2 regions of the Lysinibacillus sp. NPDC095746 genome follow, and region 2 is predicted to be linked to the other one. Evidence: a T-box and tRNA genes for the amino acid it is inferred to sense, from the RefSeq annotation. Region 2 holds a T-box; the other holds one or more tRNA genes.
What was found. A T-box is a leader RNA that pairs with one kind of tRNA and senses whether it is charged. The one in region 2 lies ahead of serS (serine--tRNA ligase), so its partner is inferred to be a tRNA-Ser.
Positions count from the first base shown of each region.

Region 1: it encodes a tRNA-Ser, which carries the amino acid that the T-box ahead of serS (serine--tRNA ligase) is inferred to sense. The anticodon was not compared.

Region 1 covers NZ_JBIWGL010000048.1:23,164-27,155, reverse strand. The annotation lists tRNA gene ACIQ7N_RS22720 (tRNA-Asp) at 1-51, shown strand, start outside; tRNA gene ACIQ7N_RS22715 (tRNA-Thr) at 59-131, shown strand; tRNA gene ACIQ7N_RS22710 (tRNA-Tyr) at 141-224, shown strand; tRNA gene ACIQ7N_RS22705 (tRNA-Trp) at 229-302, shown strand; tRNA gene ACIQ7N_RS22700 (tRNA-His) at 350-425, shown strand; tRNA gene ACIQ7N_RS22695 (tRNA-Gln) at 435-509, shown strand; tRNA gene ACIQ7N_RS22690 (tRNA-Lys) at 525-597, shown strand; tRNA gene ACIQ7N_RS22685 (tRNA-Arg) at 613-689, shown strand; tRNA gene ACIQ7N_RS22680 (tRNA-Pro) at 706-782, shown strand; tRNA gene ACIQ7N_RS22675 (tRNA-Ala) at 797-872, shown strand; tRNA gene ACIQ7N_RS22670 (tRNA-Ser) at 887-979, shown strand; tRNA gene ACIQ7N_RS22665 (tRNA-Phe) at 987-1,062, shown strand; tRNA gene ACIQ7N_RS22660 (tRNA-Gly) at 1,066-1,139, shown strand; tRNA gene ACIQ7N_RS22655 (tRNA-Ile) at 1,149-1,225, shown strand; tRNA gene ACIQ7N_RS22650 (tRNA-Asn) at 1,230-1,306, shown strand; tRNA gene ACIQ7N_RS22645 (tRNA-Glu) at 1,308-1,379, shown strand; gene ACIQ7N_RS22640 (nitric oxide synthase oxygenase) at 1,790-2,836, shown strand; gene ACIQ7N_RS22635 (CynX/NimT family MFS transporter) at 2,966-3,992, opposite strand, start outside.
Region 2 covers NZ_JBIWGL010000047.1:411-21,477, reverse strand. The annotation lists gene ACIQ7N_RS22495 (cation:dicarboxylate symporter family transporter) at 1-397, shown strand, start outside; gene ACIQ7N_RS22490 (RraA family protein) at 446-1,072, opposite strand; gene ACIQ7N_RS22485 (helix-turn-helix transcriptional regulator) at 1,383-1,619, shown strand; gene ACIQ7N_RS22480 (6-aminohexanoate hydrolase) at 1,612-1,941, shown strand; gene ACIQ7N_RS22475 (LOG family protein) at 2,088-2,615, opposite strand; gene ACIQ7N_RS22470 (deoxynucleoside kinase) at 2,868-3,536, opposite strand; gene ACIQ7N_RS22465 (deoxynucleoside kinase) at 3,533-4,171, opposite strand; gene ACIQ7N_RS22460 (heavy metal translocating P-type ATPase) at 4,436-6,847, opposite strand; gene copZ (copper chaperone CopZ) at 6,929-7,135, opposite strand; gene ACIQ7N_RS22450 (metal-sensitive transcriptional regulator) at 7,194-7,526, opposite strand; gene ACIQ7N_RS22445 (cation diffusion facilitator family transporter) at 7,602-8,558, opposite strand; gene ACIQ7N_RS22440 (ArsR/SmtB family transcription factor) at 8,579-8,914, opposite strand; gene tadA (tRNA adenosine(34) deaminase TadA) at 9,068-9,586, shown strand; gene ACIQ7N_RS22430 (SPFH domain-containing protein) at 9,874-11,013, shown strand; gene ACIQ7N_RS22425 (TM2 domain-containing protein) at 11,267-11,509, shown strand; gene serS (serine--tRNA ligase) at 11,596-12,876, opposite strand; T-box leader at 12,947-13,170, opposite strand; gene pdxT (pyridoxal 5'-phosphate synthase glutaminase subunit PdxT) at 13,220-13,783, opposite strand; gene pdxS (pyridoxal 5'-phosphate synthase lyase subunit PdxS) at 13,785-14,669, opposite strand; gene pdxR (MocR-like pyridoxine biosynthesis transcription factor PdxR) at 14,775-16,199, shown strand; gene asnB (asparagine synthase (glutamine-hydrolyzing)) at 16,223-18,061, opposite strand; gene ACIQ7N_RS22395 (D-alanyl-D-alanine carboxypeptidase family protein) at 18,163-19,485, opposite strand; gene guaB (IMP dehydrogenase) at 19,627-21,067, opposite strand, start outside.

The DNA of each region.
Region 1 (3,992 bases), on a different contig from region 2:
GCCTGCCTGTCACGCAGGAGATCGCCGGTTCGATCCCGGTCGGGACCGCCATTTTTATGCCGGTGTAGCTCAGTTGGTAGAGCAACTGACTTGTAATCAGTAGGTCGTGGGTTCGACTCCTATCGCCGGCATCATCCCTTGGAGGGGTAGCGAAGAGGCTAAACGCGGCGGACTGTAAATCCGCTCCTTAGGGTTCGGCGGTTCGAATCCGTCCCCCTCCACCATTTTAGGGGCATAGTTCAACGGTAGAATAGAGGTCTCCAAAACCTTTGGTGTGGGTTCGATTCCTACTGCCCCTGCCAGGTTTCGAGGTACTCGTTATCAAAGACTACTATCATTACATATAGTGGCGATTGTGGCGAAGTGGTTAACGCACCGGATTGTGGTTCCGGCATTCGTGGGTTCGATTCCCATCAGTCGCCCCATTTAATAATTGGGGTATAGCCAAGCGGTAAGGCAACGGATTTTGATTCCGTCATGCCTAGGTTCGAATCCTAGTACCCCAGCCATTCATTTTTTAGTTTGAGCCATTAGCTCAGTTGGTAGAGCATCTGACTTTTAATCAGAGGGTCGAAGGTTCGAGTCCTTCATGGCTCATCATTTTTTATAAATGCGCCCGTAGCTCAATTGGATAGAGCGTCTGACTACGGATCAGAAGGTTATGGGTTCGACTCCTGTCGGGCGCGCCAAATAAGCCAATAATATCGGAATGTAGCTCAGCTTGGTAGAGCACTTGGTTTGGGACCAAGGGGTCGTAGGTTCGAATCCTGTCATTCCGACCATCTTTCCTGATTATGGGGCCTTAGCTCAGCTGGGAGAGCGCCTGCCTTGCACGCAGGAGGTCAGCGGTTCGATCCCGCTAGGCTCCACCATTTATATAATTTCCGGAGGTATACCCAAGTCTGGCTGAAGGGATCGGTCTTGAAAACCGACAGGCGGGTAACACCGCGCGGGGGTTCGAATCCCTCTACCTCCTCCATTTTTCCGGGTCAGTAGCTCAGTTGGTAGAGCATTAGATTGAAGCTCTAAGTGTCGGCGGTTCGATTCCGTCCTGACCCACCATCTGCGGGTGTAGTTTAATGGTAAAACCTCAGCCTTCCAAGCTGATGTCGTGAGTTCGATTCTCATCACCCGCTCCAAAAAATAATGGGCCTATAGCTCAGCTGGTTAGAGCGCACGCCTGATAAGCGTGAGGTCGATGGTTCGAGTCCATTTAGGCCCACCATTATTCCGAAGTAGCTCAGTTGGTAGTAGCACCTGACTGTTAATCAGGTTGTCGCAGGTTCGAGTCCTGCCTTCGGAGCCACGGCCCGTTGGTCAAGTGGTTAAGACACCGCCCTTTCACGGCGGTAACACGGGTTCGAATCCCGTACGGGTCATCAAGCATGTTGCACATTAGTGTGACATGCTTTTTTTATGCCAACTATACTGACAAACAAAGATCAACAATCGTTAAGGAAAGGCCCACGTAATAACGTCTATACCTAAATACTGCAAAGGGTATGTAAATGTGCCCTAATGCGTCTCGTGTATTACTTACTTAGGCGTAAAAAACGTTATAATAACAAATCCATCTCTCAATAGTTTTTCCTCTGTAATTCCCCTAATGACTACTAAAAATGAGCACCTTTATCCATAAATAATTATAGTTTTAGAAAGATTAAAGAGAAATGATATAAAATATTGAACAAAGTATTTCATATATAAAATATGTATGTTTTCTGGCAGATTTTTTCGTGGTGATAATACTTCCATTCCTCTAATATGAGGGTAGATGGAGGAATTCGATATGAATTTACATGAAGTACAGCGGTTTTTAGAACTTTATCAAGTAGAGCAAAATGAGTCTATAACATGGCTTGAAAATAAATTACAGCAAATTAAAACGGCAGGAGAATATATACCGACAACGGAAGAATTAATCTTTGGTGCTCGAGTTGCTTGGCGCAATAGTAATAAGTGCATTGGCCGACTGTTTTGGCAATCACTGCATGTTGTAGATGCCCGCGATATTTCAAATGAGGAGGATATCTTCAACGCATTGCTTAAACATATTCAATATGCAACAAATGGTGGAAAGATTCGTCCAACAATAACGGTTTTTGCACCGGGGCGCGTTCGTATATGGAATCATCAACTAATCCGTTATGCTGGCTATGAAACGGAATCTGGAATCATTGGTGATCTGCATTCTGTTGAGTTTACAAAAGTATGTGAGTCACTTGGCTGGCAGGGAAAGAGAACGGCATTTGATGTGCTTCCACTTGTTATACAGGTGGATGGAAGGGAGCCACAAGTGTTTACGATCCCTGACGAGTATGTACTAGAGGTACCAATTCGTCATCCAGAATCCTCTCAAGTAGCGAAGCTAGGATTAAAGTGGTATGCAGTGCCGATTATTTCGAGCATGCGCTTCCAAATGGCAGGTATTGATTTTGAGGCGGCCCCATTCAATGGTTGGTATATGGGTACCGAAATAGGGGCACGTAATTTAGCAGATCATGAGCGTTATAATATGCTGCCTGCTATAGCAGAAATTTTTAATCTTGATACAACGAAACAGGCTTCTTTATGGCGTGATCGTGCATTAGTTGAGCTGAATATAGCCGTTCTATATTCCTTTAAAGAAGGCGGTGTCAGCATAGTAGATCACCATACAGCTGCACAGCAATTTAAATTGTTTGAGGAAACAGAAGCAGCAGCGAATCGTGAAGTTACAGGCAATTGGACGTGGTTGATTCCACCTCTTTCACCAGCTACGACCCATATTTTTCATAAGCCTTATGTTAATGTTTACAATACACCGAACTATTTTTATCAGAAACCACCTTATTAGTAGAGAAAGGCAGCTCACTTTAACTTCCTTCGCTGTCCAAACATCGGCTGTAATAGAGGAACTCAGGCTTTTGTGCAAATACAAAGCACCTCATGATTATGCCTAGGCATAGATCATGAGGTGCCATTTTTAATTTACATATTCATTTTTAGAAGCCTTAAATGAACATATGAAGAGTATCAATACAACGACAACAAATAACCAACCAGCGGTATTCCAGCCACCGAATAAATCATGTAAATAACCAAATAAGATTGGACCGATTGCGGCTAATAAATATCCTAATGATTGTGCAAATCCTGATAAATCGGCTGCCTCAAAAGCTGTACGGGTACGTAATGTAAAGAACATCATCGCTAATGCAAATGAAGCACCTCCGGCTAATCCTAGTAGTACCATCCACAGTACAGCGAGGCTTGTCCATTCCATGACTACTCCGATAAAGCCAATTAAGTAAAATAGTGTAAACATTAAAACGAGAGGACGTTGAGATGTCATTTTACTAGCGATAATAGGCACAGCTAATGCCATTGGAACTTGTGAAAATTGCATAATGGAAAACATCCAGCCCGCACGATCTGCAGCTAATCCTTGTGATATATAAATTTCAGGAATCCAAGCGGCAGTTGTGTAGAATAATAATGACTGAAATCCCATAGCTCCCGCTACTGCCCAAGTAACAGGTGATTTCCATAATGGTGTACGTTCTTTCGTAGTCTTAACAGTCGGTTCAGGCTTATTAAATTGCAACTGTGGAATCCAAATTACAATGGTTAACACCACAAGAACAAGTGAGATTGCCAGTGCGCCTTGCCAACCAAGTGATGAATTGGCAACAGGATAGCTAATGCCAGCACCGAGTCCAGCCGTTAAATTCATCGACATTGTGAAAAATGCCATAAGTAAACCTACGTGATAGGGAAATTTCAATTTAAGTAATCCTGGAATTAGTACATTACCGAATGAAATGGCTATACCAATTAGCATCGTACCAAATACGAGTAAACTAGTTGTGCCAACGGAGCGTAGTACAATTCCTCCCCCTAAAAGAACAGTTGATAACAATAATGTTAATTCTAGTCCAACTTTACGTGCGACAACTGGTGCGAATGGTGAAATGATTGCAAATGCTAGCAATGGGATCGTTGTTAGAAAG
Region 2 (21,067 bases):
CGTATCCTTTGTTATTCCAACCGGTTACTCCTTTAACTTAGATGGTTCTACACTGTACCAAGCTATTGCTGCATTATTTATTGCTCAAATGTACGGTATTCACCTAAGCATTGGTGAACAAATTACGTTAATGCTTGTATTAATGGTTACATCTAAAGGGATTGCAGGTGTTCCAGGAGTATCATTCGTTGTGCTTCTAGCAACTTTAGGTACTGTCGGCATTCCAATTGAAGGTTTAGCATTTATCGCAGGTATCGATCGTATTCTCGATATGGGACGTACAGTCGTTAACGTAATTGGTAACTCACTTGCATCTTTAGTTATGGCGAAATGGGAAGGCCGTTTCGATTCAGAGAAAATGAAAAATTACTTTAATGAAAATAAAAATTTAGCATAAAAATTAAAAAAATCCTCACGATGTATGGATGGCATCGTGAGGGTTTTTTTATTTTTGATTACTTAATACTTTATCTAAATATTTAATAATAGAATCTTTTCCATTTGCAAGTGCCTCTTGAGCACGTACGTCATCTTTTTCAAGCTTTACCTCAGCGGCTGCCACAATACGCTCTGCATCTTCCTGTGGCACGACAACGACACCGTCCACATCCCCAATAATATAATCACCGGGGCGAACAGAAACGCCTCCAATAGCAATAGGAACATTTACTTGGCCACCGCCGTTTTTATTGCCAGCTGCTACCGTTGTGCCCAGTGAAAATACGGGAAAGTCTAGTTCACGAATAGCTGCCATATCACGAATAACACCATCAACGACAAAGCCCTGAACACCTATACCCTTCGCTAATGAAAGGACAAAATCACCAGCAACTGCACGATTGGTATTCCCTTTAGCGTCAATTACTAAAATATCCCCTTCTTGAGCAGCTCGAATGGCTTCCAATACTGCACCATTTTCGCCATCTGGTAAGCGTACTGTTACCGCACGGCCAGCTATTTTATAATGATCTGCTAACGGTTTAATATCACTGCGTAAATTCGTATGTCCTCCTGTCGCATCTGAAACTGCAGTCGTTGGCAAATGCTTAAAACTTACTTCCACCTTTGTCATCTATAACACCCCTATTATGATTTACGAAAGCTTTACACAATTATTGTAAATAAAACTCATCTACTATTTCAATATATTTCAGAAAATTACGTAATTTATGTTGCTATTAGAATTAATAATTGTTAAAAAGATCAATAGTTTTTGATTAAAAATACTTTTGCCTACAGGAGAAAATTGTATAAATGTATTTATAGTAAGGTACACATAAACTTACTTTTATATAAAAATAAATATATTAAGTATAAGTTTACTTTACTTTTGTTAAATTATAAGTTATGATGTTTACATCAGCAAATAGGAGGCGATCGTTTTGAAAGGAGAATTTGGTGATTCTATTAAAAATAAGGTGTATGAACATAGGGTTTTAAGAAGAATGTCACAAAAGGAGTTAGCTGACGCTGTTGGAGTTTCTAAGCAAACTATCTTTGTAATGGAAAAGAATAATTATTCCCCCTCACTAGTGTTAGCATATCGAATAGCCAACTTTTTTGAGGTTGATATAAATGAAATATTCTCTTATGTACGAAAGGAAGATAATAATGATTGATTTATTAAACAATTGGATGTTAGAAAGTACTGATAATTTTAATATTGTTGTAGGCATTACAGCAATTCTATTACTAGGTTCTATAGTTATACTTTTCATCTTCAGTAGAAAAATTGGGCAACCCGATGAAAGAACGAATGCTATTTATCTTAAAATCATTTCATGTATGTTTACTACCCAAATTATTATGAATGCTATTTTTATTTCATTAGTTGATAGTAATATCGAATACTTCCGTCAGTTCTTTCTACTATTTCAAGGGATTGTATTTTTAATTGGGGCAATTTACGCAATTAGATTATATAGAAAAGAAATTAAATAATCTTACATAGCTATTAGAAAAGAATCCATTTTGATCAACCTTTTTCAAAATGGATTCTTTTATTTATTTTAAAGTAGCACTTTTTCATGACCCTAAAGAGAAGAAAAGTGAAGCTATAAAAAACGTGGCATGAAGTCGGCAAAAAATTACCCATGTTTTTTTAATAAATGTAATACTTCTTCCGATGTACCAGCTACATGAACAAGTGACTTCTGTTCAGTTCGTATAAAACCTTCCTCCAGCATTTTCTGAAGTTGTTGTAAAAGCGGATCATAAAAATGATTTATATTATATAAAATTACAGGTTTTTCATGTAGTCCAATTTGAGCCCATGTAAACACTTCAAAATATTCATCCATTGTCCCTCCACCACCTGGTAAAGCTATAAAAGCATCTGCTAACTCTACCATTTTGGCTTTACGTACATGCATTGACTCAACAAAATGAAGCTCTGTTAACGAGGCATGTGCTATTTCCCGCTGCTGTAAATGAGTTGGCATCACGCCAATAACCTCTCCTCCAGCCTCTAATACTGCATCTGCAACTTTGCCCATCAGTCCTGTTTTCGAACCACCATAAACGACACCATGACCATTTCGAGCTAATACAGTCCCTAATTCGGTTGCTTTCTCTGCATAAATTGGGTTTAAGCCTAAGCCAGAACCGCAATACACCGCTATTCTTATAACAATCCCTCCTATTCAAAAGACGTGACACAATAGGTTACATATTGTCTCACGTCTTTTGATCATTTATTTTCTGCAATTACTTTTTTCTGCACATAGCTGCGCATTCGGTCATAAATTTTAGCATAGTCCATTTCCTATTTACGTAAATGACTTGTTTGTGCCTGTCGCTTCGCTTTCGGCCAGAACCCCAATAGTTATCTTCCTAATATTTTTGAATGATTAGCTTTATCTAACCTTCTATTTACGTAAATGACTTGTTTGTTTTAGCATATGACTGATGCGGCTCACAATTGATTCAATTGCTTCAGGATTTTTTAATAAATCATAATCATTAATATCCAAACGAAGAACTGGGCATGAATTAAAATTATTGATCCAGTTCTCATAGCGGTCATGCATTTCAATCCAATAATCATTCGGTGTTTGTTGCTCCATTGTACGTCCACGCTCTTGAATACGACCAATGACAGCATCAATTGGCCCCTCTAGATAAACAAGTAAATCTGGATGTGGGAAATACGGTGTCATCACCATCGCATCAAATAGATTTGTATACGTCTCGTAATCTGTTGGGCTCATTGTACCTTTGTCATAGTGCATCTTAGCAAAAATTCCAGTATCTTCGTAGATAGAGCGATCTTGAATAAATCCGCCGCCATATTCAAAGATTCGCTTCTGCTCCTTAAAACGCTCCGCCAAAAAATACACCTGTAAATGGAAGCTCCATTTTTCAAAGTCCTCATAAAATTTATCTAAATATGGGTTAGTATCCACCTTTTCAAATGAAGTACGGAAATTTAACGCTTCTGCCAACGCCTTTGTCATTGTTGACTTCCCTACACCAACCGTACCAGCGATTGTAATGACCGTTTGTGGAGGAATACCATACTTCTCTCTCAAATTCATTGTTGCAAGCTCCTTTGTTGTAACGTATCCTTTATTGTTTGTAAAACATATTTCAAATCATTTGGATTTTTTACGAAATCAAGCTGATCACCATTAAATCGAATAACAGGAATATCTGGATGCATATTCTCAAAATGCTCGATAAAGGAATGATAATCTGCCACCAGTTGCTCCATGTAATCCCGTGAAATCATTTTTTCAAATTCACGGCCACGCATCGCAATACGTTTCATCAATGTATCAACACTGGCATGTAAATAAACAACTACATTCGGTACAGGCATATCTTTCGTTAATATTTTATATATTTCCTCGTATTTATCATACTCAGCTGACGCCAATGTACGCTTGGCAAATATTAAATTTTTAAAAATATGGTAGTCCGCTACAACAGGTTTATCTTCTGTTAAACGGAAATTTTTTATATCCGATAATTGTTTGTAGCGATTACATAGGAAGAACATTTCCGTTTGGAAGCTCCATTCCTCTATGTTTTCATAAAACTTATTTAAAAAAGGGTTTTCGTCTACTATTTCTTTCAATAGATGGTAATTAAATGTCGCTGCAATCTCTTTAGATAAAGAGGTTTTACCAACACCAATCGGACCTTCTACCGTAACAAATGGAACCGTCACTAGAAGCTCCTCCTTTATGTTCTATGGATTCTATCGTCAATTGCCCCGTCCTCGAGGTTTGTATAATTATATCAATTATGCCTCGGCATAATTGCGTCCAGAGGCTTAGAAAATAAATCAGTGCTTTTCATTGTATCATAGTGAGAAAGTGAAAAACAGAACCAAACTATTTCTCTATTAAAATAGGAGGCCAAAACCAATTCTGTGACATCCGCTGAAATAAATAAAAAAATAGACCCACTCAAAGTGGATCTATCGTTACCCTTATAATTTAACTCGCTGTAAACGCAGTGCATTTAAAACGACAGATACGGAACTAAATGCCATCGCTGCACCTGCTACCCAAGGGGCTAGTAATCCGATTGCGGCAATTGGAATACCTAATGTATTGTAAGCAAATGCCCAGAATAAGTTTTGTTTAATGTTACGCATTGTTTTACGACTCATGATGATAGCATCCGCAATACTGTTTAAATCGCCACGAATCAGTGTGATATCCGCTGCTTCCATAGCCACGTCTGTACCGGTACCAATCGCCATCCCAATATTAGCTGTCGCAAGTGCTGGGGCATCATTAATGCCATCACCAACCATCGCTACTTTTTTACCAGTAGCTTGCAGTTTTTTTACTTCATTAGCTTTACCTTCTGGTAACACTTCAGCAATCACATGATTCACACCAACTTCTGCTCCAATTGCTTGTGCTGTACGTTCATTATCACCAGTCATCATAATGACAGTAATGCCCATTTCTTGTAGACGACTAACCGCTTCTTTTGAAGTATCTTTCACTGTATCAGCAACCGCAACTAGACCAGCATACTGACCGTTAATTGCAGCTAACATGGCCGTTTTACCGTTTTCCTCTAATTGTTCCATTGTTGGTAGGATATCATCAATATGAATACCGTATTGTTGCATCAATTTACGTGTACCGATGACAACGCCTTGACCAGAGACAGTCGCTTGCACACCGTAACCTGGTATTGCTTCAAAGAATTGAACATCTCCTAGATCAATACCGCGATCAACAATCCCTTGAACAATTGCTTCTGCTAACGGATGCTCTGATTGCTTCTCTGCTGCACCAATCAACGATAAAAAGCGTGTTTCATCTTGATTTGCTGCTAGTATAACATCCGTTAATACAGGCTTGCCGTGTGTCACTGTACCTGTTTTATCAACAACTACTGTATCGATGCTTTGTGTCTGCTCTAAATGTTCTCCACCTTTAAATAAAATACCAAATTCCGCTGCACGACCAGAGCCCGCCATAATAGATGTTGGCGTTGCTAATCCAAGTGCGCATGGACAAGCGATAACAAGAACTGCAATTAACACTTCAAGTGCAGGCGTAAATTCACCAGGTCGCACCCAAATAATCCAAATTAAAAACGTGACAAGCGCAATGCCAACAACGATTGGTACAAAAATACCTGAAATTTGATCTGCTAAGCGCTGGATGGGTGCTTTGGAGCCTTGTGCATCTTCTACAACTTTAATAATTTGAGCTAAGGCCGTATCACGACCGACTTTAGTTGCTGTCATTTTAATAAAGCCATTTTTATTAATAGTAGAACCAAATAATAGGTCACCTTGCTTTTTATCAACAGGTAAACTTTCCCCTGTTAACATCGATTCATCTACAGCTGTTGTTCCTTCTAATACCTCACCATCAACAGGAATTTTTTCACCAGGCTTCACTAAAATAATGTCACCAATGACTACTTCTTCTAACGGTACCTCTTTCTCTACACCGTCACGAACAACGATGGCCGTTTTTGCCTGAAGGCCCATTAATTTTTTGATTGCTTCAGATGAACGACCTTTTGCTTTTGCCTCAAATAATTTCCCTAATAAAATTAAAGTAATTAATACGGCACTCGTTTCAAAATATAGGTGAGGGGCATGATGTGATCCCGTAGTAATAATTGCTTGGTATAAACTATAAAAATACGCCGCAGATGTTCCCATTACTACAAGTACATCCATATTGGCACTACCATTGCGTAAAGCTTTGTAGGCTCCAACATAAAATTGTTTCCCAATGATAAATTGAACAGGAGTAGCCAACACCATTTGTACCCATGGATTCATTAAAAATTCAGGGACATATAAAAATGATGTAAATGAAAAATGTCCTACCATCGTCCACAGTAATGGTAATGAAAGAATGGCCGATAAAATAAATTTTTTCTGCTGTTGTTTGATAGCCTGCTCACGATGATCCACCGTTTCTTGCTCATCTACTTTTTGATGAGCCTCATATCCTAATTTCTCAACTTTTGCAATAATATGTGCAATCGTCACTTCAGATGGGTTAAATTCTATCGTAGCTTTTTCGAGTGCTAAGTTAACGTTTGCAGAGGATACACCTGCTAGTTTATTTAAACCCTTCTCTATACGCGTAGCACAGGCTGCACATGTCATGCCCGTAATATTGAATTCTGTTTTTTGTTTCACGACACCATAACCAAGTGCTTCAATTTTCTTTTCAAAATCTTCTTCGTTTAATTTTGTCGGATCATATTTAATGGATGATTTTTCAAGAGCTAAATTAACTGTCGCTTGTTCTACACCTTCCATTTTATTTAAACCTTTTTCTATACGAGTGGCACAGGCTGCACATGTCATACCTGTAATTTGCAAATTCGCTTCTTTTATTTCTGAACTCATGATTATTTCTCCTCCCTACATACCAACTAGGGGTATGTGTAATTGAAAATAATAGAGTGCTACATGAGCACCCTATTTATATTATTTAACGTCATAGCCTTGATCGTCGATTGTTTCTTTAATTTGGTCTAGAGATACTTGTGTTTCATCAAATGCTACATCTACTAAACCATCAGCTAAGTTTACTTTTACTTGTTCAACGCCAGCTAAAGCTCCAACACTTTTTTCCACTGAGTTTACACAATGCCCACATGACATTCCTTGTACGTTTAAAGTTACGTTTTGCATAAAATATCTCTCCTTTTATTTTAAATACTATATAGGGGTATCTATTTATTAAAAAATTTTACTTCTTCATTAATTTTTGGATAGTCACTACTAATTCGTCTAACACTGCTTCATCACCATCTGATAGGCGATCTACTACACATCCCTTTAAATGACCTTCTAATAATATCTTTGCTACACTATTTAAAGCAGATTGTGTGGCAGACAGTTGCGTAATAATATCATCACAATAAACATCTTTGTCAATCATCCCTTTAATACCTCGGATTTGACCTTCAATTCGATTTAAACGAGTCGTTAAATCCTTTTTAACGCGTTCCGGATGATGGCTTTTTCGACACGAAGTAGCTTCCTCTATATGACAAGCTTCTTCTTTCACTATATCCTCCATTTAATACACCTCCTACCTTACAATTTCATATTACCATACCCACGAAGGGTATGTAAAGCTGAAAATTTTTATTTTTTAATGATGATGGTCGTGATGATTTGACTGCTCATTTTTTATTGTACATAAAATGGAGTTATCATGCTTATGTGCTACTGTTTCCAATTGAATCGTTACGTGCTTTATGCCCTTATGCTCAAGATTATGTTCAATTTCTCGTAATATATTCTCACTATCTGCAATTTTTAGCTGGCCTTCCACAACTGCATGACAAGAAAGTGCATTTGTTCCGCTTGTTATTGTCCAAATGTGTAAATCGTGAATGCTATGCACACCATCTGTTTGTACAATAGTTTGTATAACTTCTTCAGCGTCTACGTTTGAAGGTGTTCCTTCCAAAAGAACGTGAACGGCAGCCTTCGTGACATAGTAGCCGCTTCTCAATACTAATGCTGCAACAATAACACTCGCAAGTGGATCAGCCCAGCCCCAACCAAAAAACATGATTAATAATGCGGCTACGATGGCCCCTACAGATCCAAGCATATCGCTTAATACGTGTAAGAAAGCACCACGCATGTTTAAATTATCTTTTGTATCACTGCCACGCATCATAATCCAAGCGACTAAAATATTGATCAAAAGACCGATTGTACTAATAATCAACATCCCTGTAGTTGCCACTTCCGGTGGATTGGCAAAACGTTTGATTGCTTCATAGAAAATGAATAAAGCAATCAAAATTAATGTCACACCGTTTAATACTGCTGCTAAAATTTCAAATCGTTTATAACCGTATGTTTTACTATAGCTTGCTGCCTTTTCTCCCAATATAAAGGCAAGTAAGGCTATTGCTAATGATATGGAATCACTTAACATATGACCTGCATCAGATAAAAGAGCCAAACTATTTGTTAAATAGCCCCCAAACGCTTCAATAATCATATAACTCGTAATAATAATAAATGATACTATTAAAACCTTTTTGTTTGCGCCATGTGTATGATCATGGCTGTGATCATGATTATGTCCCATGTTTTATCCCCCCATTTTATCTAGTTATGTGTAGCATGCTCAATAGCTTGCATCAACAAATTCATAATGTGATCATCATCTTTTGAATAATATAAAGTTGTACCTTCTCTTCTATATTTCACTAACCGTAAATTTTTCAAAAAACGTAATTGATGTGAAACTGTTGATTGACCTAAATCTAAAACCTCAGCAATGTCGTTAACTGAATGTTCATCCGTACATAATAAATTTAAAATACGAATTCTTGTCGGATCACTTAATGCTTTAAATGTTTGAGACACGACAAATAGTGTTTCTTCGTCTAAATGTTGCTCTTTGTTATCCTGAACCTCTGTATTTTGTAATTTTTCATCCATCTAGTTTACTCCTAACCTTTTTATATTTATACATGAGCATGTGTTCATATATAAATATAAATGTTTGTTTTGGAAATGTCAACGTTTTATCTTCACGTCATAGTAGCAATTGTCAATTAAGCAAGATACACTAAGTGATAAGGAGAGATTATAGTGGATATTTTTGAAACAGACCGATTGTTTATGAACAGTGCACTAGAAGAAGCTAAAAAAGCAGCTTTACTTGGAGAAGTACCAATAGGAGCTGTGCTTGTCTATGATGGAGAGATTATTGCACGCGCTCATAATTTACGAGAAACAACACAAAATGCAACGACGCATGCTGAATTAATGGTTATTCAAGATGCTTGTAAAAAAATAGGTAGCTGGCGTCTTGAAAAAACAACACTCTATGTGACACTTGAACCTTGCCCTATGTGTGCAGGTGCCATTTTGCAATCTCGTGTGCCGCGTGTCGTATATGGTGCAAGGGATATAAAAGCAGGCTGTGTAGATTCACTCTATCGATTATTAAACGATGCACGCTTTAACCATGAATGCGAAGTAACAGAAGGAATTTTAGCTGAGGAATGCGGACAAATCTTAACCGATTTTTTCCGAGCATTACGTGAACGAAAAAAAGCGGAGAAAAAAGCACGACAAGCTTTAGTGGTTGAAAATGAAAAGTTTTAAATTTCACATAGAGTAGAAGGTGTCTCAGATGGAGGCACCTTCTTTTTTATGATTAGGGGATAGCATATATATGAAATATGTCGTAATAGTGACAACATATTCATAACAATAATATTTTTAAATACGCAATCTAAAAAATGAAAAATGCGATATGGCAAGTACATTACTGGCTAACCTAAAGAAAAATTTCAATATACATAAACCATTGACATGCATAAACTGAAAAGGGAAAATATAACTAGTAATAATTTTATTTAAAAGGTAATTAATAGGGAGGTAATGTTTTAATGCCTATTTTGGATAGAGTGAAGTTCGATGGTTTACGCTCGCGCGATTGGTTAATCTACAAGCATCCGAATGAAAAGCTAGTGTTAGGCACTACACTTATCGTCAACGAAGGGCAAGTCGCCATATTTGTAAAGGGTGGGCAAATATGTGATGTATTTAATTCAGGCACACATGTTTTATCAACCAATAACTTACCATTACTTCACCATGTTGTGAATTTTGCTTATGGAGGGGATACACCTTTTTCAGCAGAAATCTACTTTATAAATCTAACGGTAAAATTAGATTTATATTGGGGAACCTCTGATCCTATTCAACTAATTGATCCAAAATACTTTGTAAAATTACGTATACGAGCATTTGGACAATTGGCTCTCCGCCTTGATGACTATTTATTATTCTTTACAGAAGTTATAGGCTCTATGAACAAAGATGATATTGTTAGTTTCGAAAAAGTACAAGATTACTTTAAAGGTTCTCTTATTACATCCATAAAAACTGAACTTGCAAATAAAATTATTAATGAGAAAATCTCTGCACTAGAAATAACAACAGAGCTTCATAATATTTCAAATAGTTTAAAAGAAAAAATATCTGAAGAATTCAATGCGTATGGTTTTATAATGGCCCATTTCCATATTCAATCAATTAATTTCCCAGAAGAAGATTTCAATAAAATAAATGAAATTTTACAAGATAAAGCTAAGTTCGAAATTATGGGTGACAATCGTTATGTAACACAACGTAGCTTTGATATATATGAATCTGCTGCATCAAATGACAATGGAGTAGCTGGATTATTTGCTACAAGTGGAGTTGGCTTAGGCGTAGGGCAAGGTATGGCGACTATGATGAATCAACAAGTACAACAGCCTAGCAATAATGTTACACATAAAATATGTCCTTCTTGCCATGGTAATATCGTATCTACTAGTAAGTTTTGCAACTTATGTGGTGAAAATTTAATGCTAAAGGTCATTACATGTCATTCTTGTCAGAGTGAAAACGAGGAATCATCAAAATTCTGTTCTTCATGTGGAACTAGTTTACACAAGCCTGTTTGTTCATGTGGACAAGAACTAGATGTTACTTCGAAATTTTGTAATAACTGCGGTACTCCAGTCGAATCAATTCAATAGATAATCATAACAATGTAGTTAAAAACAATACATCGGAAAATGTAAATTAAACAAGTATCATTGATTAGGAGATATTGACATGAAAAATATCGAATGTCCACAATGTGGAGCAGCGGCTGATGTTACATTAGCTCAATGTAAATATTGTGGTGAAAAATTCAATTTCCAAAAAGAACAGCAAATTGTGCAACAACCGGCTTATCAACAGCAATCACAGCCTGTATATCAAACGCAGCCTCAATATTCAGCTCCTATGTATGATGGCATTGATCCTTCTTGGCCTATAAAAAATAAAACAGTCGCAGGGGTACTAGCTATCTTTTTAGGTGGAATCGGAATCCATAAATTTTACTTAGGGAAAATTGGACAAGGTATATTGTACCTCATCTTCTTCTGGACATATATTCCGGCCCTTATAGGCTTTATAGAGGGCGTTATTTACTTGCTTTCTAACGAACATAACTTCTCTGTGAAACATCGAGTTCGACCTCGCTAACCTACTTTAAAAAAAGAAAAGCTACTGTTGAGATTAGATATTTTCAACAGTAGCTTTTTCTTTTAGCCGCTTTTTTTCGACTCGGTTTACTTTGGAGCGATTACTTCTTTTCCGCCCATATATGGTCTTAATACTTCAGGAATCACTACGCTTCCGTCAGCTTGCTGATAATTTTCTAGGATTGCTGCTACTGTACGACCGATTGCAAGACCTGAGCCGTTTAATGTGTGGACATACTCTGGTTTTGCATTTGGCTCACGACGGAAGCGAATATTTGCTCGGCGTGCTTGGAAATCTTCAAAGTTAGAGCATGAAGAGATTTCGCGGTACATATTTTGAGCTGGAATCCACACTTCTAAATCGTACTTTTTCGCTGCAGTAAAGCCTAAATCAGCTGTACACATTTTTAGTTTGCGGTATGGTAATCCTAATAATTGCAGTACTTTTTCTGCATGACCTGTTAATAGTTCTAGCTGTTCATAAGATTCTTCTGGTTTTACAAAGCGTACTAATTCTACTTTGTTAAATTGGTGTTGGCGAATTAAACCACGTGTATCGCGACCTGCAGAACCTGCTTCTGAACGGAAGCATGCACTATATGCTGCAAAGCCATGTGGTAATGCTTCAGCTGGTAAAATTTCATCACGATAGAAGTTCGTCACAGGTACTTCTGCTGTTGGAATCATGAAATAATCTGTGTCATCTAACTTAAAGACATCTTCTTCAAACTTAGGTAGTTGTCCTGTCCCTGTTAAGCTATCACGATTGACAATTACAGGTGGTAGCATTTCTTCATAGCCATGCTCTTCTGCATGTAAGTCCATCATAAACGTCATTAATGCACGTTCTAAACGAGCGCCAAGACCTCGATAGAATAAGAAACGACTACCAGTCACTTTTGCACCACGTTCAAAGTCTACAATTTTTAAATCTGTAGCGATATCCCAGTGTGCTTTAATGTCGAAATCAAATGTTGGAATCTCACCCCAAGTATATTCCTCTACATTATCGTCCTCTGTTGTGCCAACTGGTACAGATTCATGTGGAATGTTTGGTAAACGCATCATCATATCTTTAAAGCGTTCTTCTACATCATTTAATTGGACATCTAGCTCTTTAATTTCATCGCCAACTTGACGCATACGTGCAATAACTTCATCCGCATTTTCTTTATTGCGCTTCATGATTGAAATTTGTTCAGATACTTTATTACGTTCAGCTTTAAGCTCCTCTGTTTTTGCAATTAATTCACGACGCTTTGCATCTAATTGTTCAAAATCGTCTAAATTTCCTAAATCCTCATTACGTGTTAATAGCATTTCTTTAATTTCCGCGAAATTGTCGCGCACGCGTTTAATATCTAACATCGTCATACCTCCAGTAGATTGTTAATGATGGGAAAATATTTAGTAGAAACACAAAAAAGCCCTCATCCCCAAAAGGGACGAGAGCTACCCGCGTTGCCACCCTAATTGATTAGACACATTGTACTTTGTCTAATCCACTTATCTCATAACGGCATTTCAGCCGGCGACAGCCTACTTCATTCACTTCGACTGCGCAACTCCAGGACGGATTCACAAGTGCTTTTATCAGCTTCCACCACCCGCTGACTCTCTAAAAAAAACGTGCTTGCTACTACTTCCCATCATCGTGTTCAGTTATTTAAATTTTATCCATACTGTACTATATGAAGTGAAATTTTGCAAGTCATACCATAGAAGATACAAAATATTCAAGAATTCGTGCATCTGATGTTAATTCAGGATGGAAGGAACATCCTAATAAATGATCGTCTTTCGCTAACACGATTTTCCCGTCATGCTCTGCTAATATTTCAACACCTTCACCTACGGAAACAATATGTGGCGCACGTATAAAGACAGCCGGAATGGCAGCACCTATTTCCGGTATGTCGAGCTTCACTTCAAAGCTATCTACCTGGCGTCCATAAGAATTCCGTGCAACTACCACATCCATTACTGCTAAATGTGATTCATAATCCACTAATTCCTTTGCCAATAAAATCAATCCTGCACATGTTCCAAACATCGGTAAACCTTGCTTTGCAAGTGTGCGGATTGGCTCCAATAGCTCATAGCGATTCAGCAATTTCCGCATCGTTGTGCTTTCTCCACCAGGCAAGACAAGTCCATCAAGCTGCTCTAAATCAGTACTTTGTTTTACTAAGACCGCTTCGCATCCAAGAGACTCTAACATTTGCACATGCTCTCTTACCGCTCCCTGTAATGCTAAAACACCGATTCGCTTCATCTTACCAGCCTCGCTCTTGCATACGCTCATTGTGACTAAGCTGTGCAATATCGATGCCTTTCATCGGAACACCTAGCTCTTTTGAAATTTCGGCAATTAGCTTGTAGTCCTTATAATGTGTAGTAGCCTCAACAATTGCACGAGCAAATTTCTCTGGGTTCTCTGATTTAAAAATACCAGAACCAACAAATACACCGTCTGCTCCAAGCTCCATCATTAATGCTGCATCTGCTGGCGTAGCAACGCCACCTGCTGCGAAATTCACTACTGGTAAACGGCCAAGACGCTTAATTTCTCTTAATAATTCAAAAGGAGCACCGAGCAATTTAGCCTCGGTCATTAATTCATCCTCTGTCATGCCAACTACCTTACGTACTTGCGCATTCACTTTACGAATATGTCGAACTGCCTCAACAATATTACCTGTCCCTGGTTCCCCTTTAGTTCGTAGCATAGAAGCTCCCTCACCAATGCGTCGAGCAGCTTCACCTAAATCACGACACCCACAAACAAAGGGCACTGTGTAATCACTTTTTAATAAATGAAACTCTTCATCTGCTGGCGTTAATACTTCACTTTCATCAATATAATCGACACCCATTGCTTCTAACACTCTTGCTTCTACAATATGTCCAATACGTGCTTTAGCCATTACAGGAATGGATACTGCCCCCAATACCTCCTCGACAATACGAGGATCAGCCATACGTGCAACACCACCCGCCTTACGAATGTCTGATGGTACTCGTTCTAATGCCATAACAGCTACAGCTCCTGCCGCTTCCGCAATTTTCGCTTGTTCTGCATTAATAACATCCATAATGACGCCACCCTTTTGCATTTCCGCCATCCCGCGCTTCACTAATTCTGTACCTGTTTGTTTCATGATCTCTAACCTCCACCTTTATGATGAAATTTAGTATAATTGAAATTGACCATATAAAAATATCCAGTTTATAAAATAATCGTAAGGTCAGGAGAATTAATACACATGGACATGCTCTTATTCCAACTAGAAAAAAATGGTGAAAAACCGCTCTACGATCAGCTTTATAGCGGCATTAAAGAAGCTATTATTACAAAGAAAATAGCAGTAGGAGAAAAATTACCATCAAAAAGAAAATTAGCCGATTTTTTGAATATTTCACAAACAACAATTGAAATTGCCTATGCACAGCTACTTGCTGAAGGGTATATTATGTCTAAATCCCGTGTCGGTTATTTTGTAGAGGAAATTGACGAACTTCCGTATATTCAGCAGGACACAATAACTTTCTTAAACGAACAACCTAAGAAAAAATCGTACAAAATAGATTTTAATCCTGGTTCCATCGATATTGATGCCTTCCCTTTTCAAACATGGCGAAAATATGCGAAAGAGCTCTTTGATGATGGCTCAAAGGAATTATTATTAACAGGTGAGCCTCAGGGGGAACTATCTTTGCGAACGGAGATTGCTAATTATTTATTTCAATCACGCGGGGTTGTTTGTAGTCCCGAGCAGATTGTCATCGGTTCAGGAACAGAACAGCTTCTACCAATGATTTTGCGCCTCTTTAGTGACAATACTTGTTTTGCCCTTGAAAACCCAGGATATCCAGCTGTGCATCGGATGTTTTCTCAGCATAAGCGAAAGGTTTATCCAATTGCGGTCGATGATGAAGGAATTATCATTCATGAGCTCGAAAAAACTAGCGCTGACGTTGTTTATATCACGCCATCTCACCAATTCCCTACAGGAGCAGTATTATCGGCTACAAGACGTGCTCAGGCTTTAAATTGGGCCTCACAAAGCTCCTCTCGATACATTATTGAAGATGATTATGATTCTGAATTTCGTTATACTGGAAAACCAATTCCTGCACTTCATGCATTAGATCGAAATGATAAAGTAATTTATATGAGTACATTTACAAAATCATTAATGCCGTCCTTGCGCGTCGCTTATTTTGTACTTCCACCAAAATTACTTGCAGCTTATAATGATGTCTTTAATTACTATTCATCGACAGTACCTCGTTTCGATCAACATATTGTAGCTAATTTTATGCGTGACGGCCATTTTGCTAAGCATTTAAATCGGATGAGAAAGATTTATCGAAAAAAGCATGAAAAACTTACTTCTATTTTAGAAAACTATTCTAATAAAATTAACATTACTGGTGAGCAAGCAGGCATGCATATTTTACTCGATGTACAACATACTTTGTCTGAAAAGCAATTACAGCAGCTTGCTTCCAATGCGGAAATCAGAATCTATCCACTCTCTGATTATCGCTTGGATCACTCCTCACCCTCAAAAGCTCAATTTTTACTAGGCTTTGGAGGCATACCTGTGCATGAAATTGAACCTTCTATCGAAAAACTAATGCACTGTTGGGCTATACAGAAAAAAAACCAATCAACCTCACGTTAAAAGGTTGACTGGTTTTTCTTTGATTATGATTCTATTAGTTGAATATTATAAAGCTCAAACCATGTATGAATTTGACCCAGATAAGCTAAAAGCTGTGGCCCTGCCATTAATTGTCCATACCAAGGAACTTTGAAAGAACTACCACCCGATTCAATGAGTTCTATTAGTTTCTGTCGTTCAAATAATTCATGCAGAATTGAATTTTTGTCCTCCATTATGCCTCTGAGCCATTTTTGAACGCCCGCTGTATAAACTGGATGATACGTTTTAGGATACGGGTTCTTTTTCCGATATAAAACTTCTTCTGGCAATAAATGCTGCATTGCTTTACGAAGTAAACCCTTTTCCATACCGTCTAAATTTTTCATTTCCCAAGGAATATTCCACGTGTATTCTACAAGACGATGATCTGCAAACGGCACACGGACTTCAAGACTCGCCCCCATGCTCATACGGTCTTTTCGTTCCAGCAATGTTTGCATAAACCATACCATATTTAAATAAAACATTTCTCGTTGCCTTACTTCCTCAATACTCTCTCCATCAAGATAGGGTACTTCAGCAATTGTCTGTGAATAAGCCTGTTGTGCATATGATTCAACTTTTAATTTCTTACGCCATCGCTCCTGTAACATTGTTGATCTTTCAGACAATGAACGAATCCATGGAAAACCTGTAGTCGTTTCTGTAAACCATGGATAACCACCGAAAATTTCATCTGCACATTCACCTGATAGCGCAACGGTAAAATCCTGTTTAATTTCTCGACAAAACCATAATAACGATGAGTCAACATCTGCCATTCCTGGTGAATCTCTAACGATGACAGATTCTACTAAGCAATCGATTAATCGCTGCTGAGAAATTTCTTCAGCATGGTGTGTTGTACTAAAGGTATCTGTCATTTTTTGAATCCAATACGTGTCCGTGGATGTTTGAAAAGCATGTGGATTAAAAAAGCGTTCATTATCCTCGTAGTCTATAGAGTACGTATGAAGTTTGCCTTTATTTTGTTGCTGAAACATGGTAGCAGCAATTCCCGTAATAATACTGGAATCTAATCCTCCTGAAAGAAATGTACAGATTGGTACGTCTGAAACAAGCTGTCGTTCAATAGCATCCGTTAATAAAAAACGGACATGATCGATTGTCTCCTCTAATGACTCTTCATGCTGTTTACTTTGTAACTGCCAATACTGCCAAACTCGTATACCCTCTCTAGAAAAACGCATTGCATATCCTGGACGTAACTCATTAATATTGTGAAAAGGTGACTTTCCGGGCGTTCTAGACGGTCCTACAGCCATGATATTTGCTAGCCCTTCCGTATTAACGGTTGTTTTAATGAATGGATGAGCTAATAATGCTTTCACTTCGGATGCAAAAAGTAAGCCGCCTTGTTGTTCTGTGTAAAATAAAGGCTTTACACCTAATCGGTCTCGGCATAAAAACAGAGATTGTAATTGTTCATCCCATACACCAAAAGCGAAAATTCCATTTAAAAAATCAACACACTGCTCTTTCCATTCAATATAAGCAGTTAATAGTACTTCCGTATCTGAATGTGTTGTAAACAGATGCCCTCTTTTTTGCAGCTCTTTCCTTAATTCTTCTGTATTATAAAGCTCGCCATTATATGTAATGACATAGTTTGCACCATCATGTACTTTTTTCATCGGTTGCTTCCCACCGATTAAATCTATGACGGCTAGCCGTCGATGGCCAAATGCAATATGCTCACTACACCAAATATTTTCATCATCTGGCCCTCGTTTATTTAACGTTTGCGTCATTAATTTTAGAATGTCATTAGTTGTTCTTAAATCCTTTTGAAAGCTAGCCCATCCTGTAATGCCACACATTTAGCCACATCCTTTCGCCTAATAGCGTATGCAGGAAAGCGTAAAAATGTGAAAAGAACACGTGATGTTTTAAAACATCCACGTGTTCTTTATATTAATTATTAAAATAAGCCACCAACAAAGTCAGTAATGCCACTCCATAAGTTTCCGAAGAAGCTACCAATACCTTGGAAGAATAATGAGATACCACCAGCACGCTCCACAGCCTCTGTTGTAACAACATCGGCTTTTAGGCCCTTACCGTCAATAAAACCGTAATCTGTGCCCTCTGAGCGCTCAATAACTACCTTCCCGACAACTGTATCCTTCTTAACCTCTGCTTCAAGACTCTTTTTATCTAATACTAGTTTAGGTTTATATAAATCTTTCTCAGATGACTTGACCATAAATGAAACTGGTTCTTTAACAGCAATCGCTACTTTGTTTTCTTTACCTTTCGTAACCTTTACTGTTTCTTCATCTTTAAACTTATAGTTAGCTGGAATAATTTCTTGTTTCGAGAATTGTGAGAAACCATAGTTAAATAATTTAGCTGTTTCATCGAAGCGTGCCTTTTTTGGATCCTCTCCTACAGCCTTCATAACTACAGAAATTAAACGTGTACCATTGCGCTCTGCTGTACCTGTAAAGCAATGTCCAGCAAAGTCTGTTGTACCTGTTTTTAATCCATCAACGCCTTCGTATTTGTACGCTAATTCCGGCAACATATAGTTCCAGTTTATCATATCGATGCTATCATCTGTACCTTTACGGAACGTCTTTTCCGCAATTTTAGACGTTTTTAATACGTCTGGATGATCTTTTAGTAAATGATATGCTAATTTAGCTACAGATTTAGCAGGCATTACGTTTTCATCTTTCGGTCCAGTACCAGCTGGCTGCATACCAAATAAATCTGCATTATTAAGACCAGTAGAGTTTACGAATTTATAGCCTTTAAGACCAAGCTCTTCTGCTTTTTTGTTCATTAGCTTTAAAAACTCAGTTTCAGTACCCGCAATTGTTTCTGCTATCGCCACTGTTGCAGCATTTGCAGAGTAAATTGCCATTGCTTCATATAATTCGCGAATAGTGTAAGTTCCATCTCTACGCAATGGTACGTTACTTAATGCACGGTTTTGAGACATTTTATACGTATAATCAGTTACGTGATATTCTTGATCCCATTTAACTGTACCTGCATCAATTGCATCCAATAACAGGTATTCAGTCATCATTTTTGTCATACTCGCAATACCTAGTGAAGTATCTGCATTTTGTTCATATAAAATTTTTCCTGAATCTGCGTCAATTAAAATTGCAGCATCCACATGTAGTCCTAAATCTGTTTCTGCATTTGCTTTCGCAGGAATACCTGCTAAAACACTAAATAACAAAACAGGAATTAGGAGTAAGCGAATAACAGTGTTCATTGTCTTTTTCACTTTTAAAGCCCTCCAAAAAATAATCTTGTCCTCGACATTTTATCATATATAGTAATGTCCGTGCGCACTCTCTATCATAAAAAAATGCTCTCGTGTCATCTTTGTAGACGATTCGAGAGCATAAAAGTTGCTAGTAATATATTACATCGAATAGTTTGGTGATTCTTTTGTGATTTGTACATCATGTGGATGTGATTCACGTAGACCTGCACCTGTCATACGAACAAATTGAGCATTTTCACGTAAGAACTCAAGGTTAGCTGAACCGCAATAGCCCATACCTGCACGAATACCACCGATTAATTGATAAATTGTATCTGCTAGTGGCCCTTTGTATGGAAGACGACCTTCAATACCCTCTGGTACTAATTTTTTCGCATCCTCTTGGAAATATCGATCTTTTGAACCTTTCTCCATAGCGCCAATTGAACCCATACCACGGTAAACCTTAAAGCGACGACCTTGGAAGATTTCAGTTTCACCAGGAGATTCAGAAGTACCTGCAAGAAGTGAACCAAGCATTACAACGTTACCACCAGCTGCTAGAGCTTTAACGATGTCTCCTGAGTATTTAATGCCTCCATCAGCAATAATTGCTTTACCAAGCTCACGTGCTACTGTCGCACAATCGTAAACAGCTGTAATTTGTGGTACACCAACACCTGCTACGACACGAGTCGTACAAATAGATCCCGGGCCAATACCAACTTTTACTACATCTGCTCCAGCTTCAAATAATGAACGTGCACCTTCAGCAGTTGCCACGTTACCAGCGATAATTTCAAGCTCTGGATAAGATTCACGGATAGAGCGAATTGTTTGTAATACACCCTCAGAATGACCGTGAGCTGTATCGATTACTACGATGTCTACTTGTGCTTCAACAAGCTTTTCAATACGTATCATCGTATCTTTTGAAACACCAACTGCTGCCCCTACTAATAAACGACCATGTACGTCTTTAGCAGCGTTAGGGAACTCAATTACCTTCTCAATATCCTTAATTGTAATTAATCCAGTTAATTTACCTTCTTCATCTACAATTGGTAACTTTTCGATTTTATATTGTTGAAGAATCTTTTCAGCATCCTCTAGAGTCGTTCCAACAGGAGCTGTAATTAAATCTTCTTTTGTCATAACTTCTTCAATTTTTAAAGAATAGTCAGAAATGAAACGTAAGTCGCGGTTTGTAATGATCCCTACTAGCTTTTGGTTTTCCATACTATCAACAATTGGTACACCAGAAATACGGTATTTACCCATTAAATGCTCAGCATCGAAAACTTGGTGAGTCGGAGTTAAGAAGAATGGGTTAGTAATAACGCCATTTTCAGAACGTTTTACTTTTTCTACTTGTTCAGCTTGCTCATCAATTGACATGTTCTTATGGATAATACCGATACCACCTTGACGTGCCATAGCAATTGCCATTTTAGACTCTGTAACTGTATCCATGCCTGCGCTGATCATTGGAATATTTAATTTAATCTTCGGTGTTAGTTGAACTGATAAATCAACATCTTTCGGTAATACTTCTGAATGCGCTGGTACTAATAATACATCATCAAAAGTTAAACCTTCT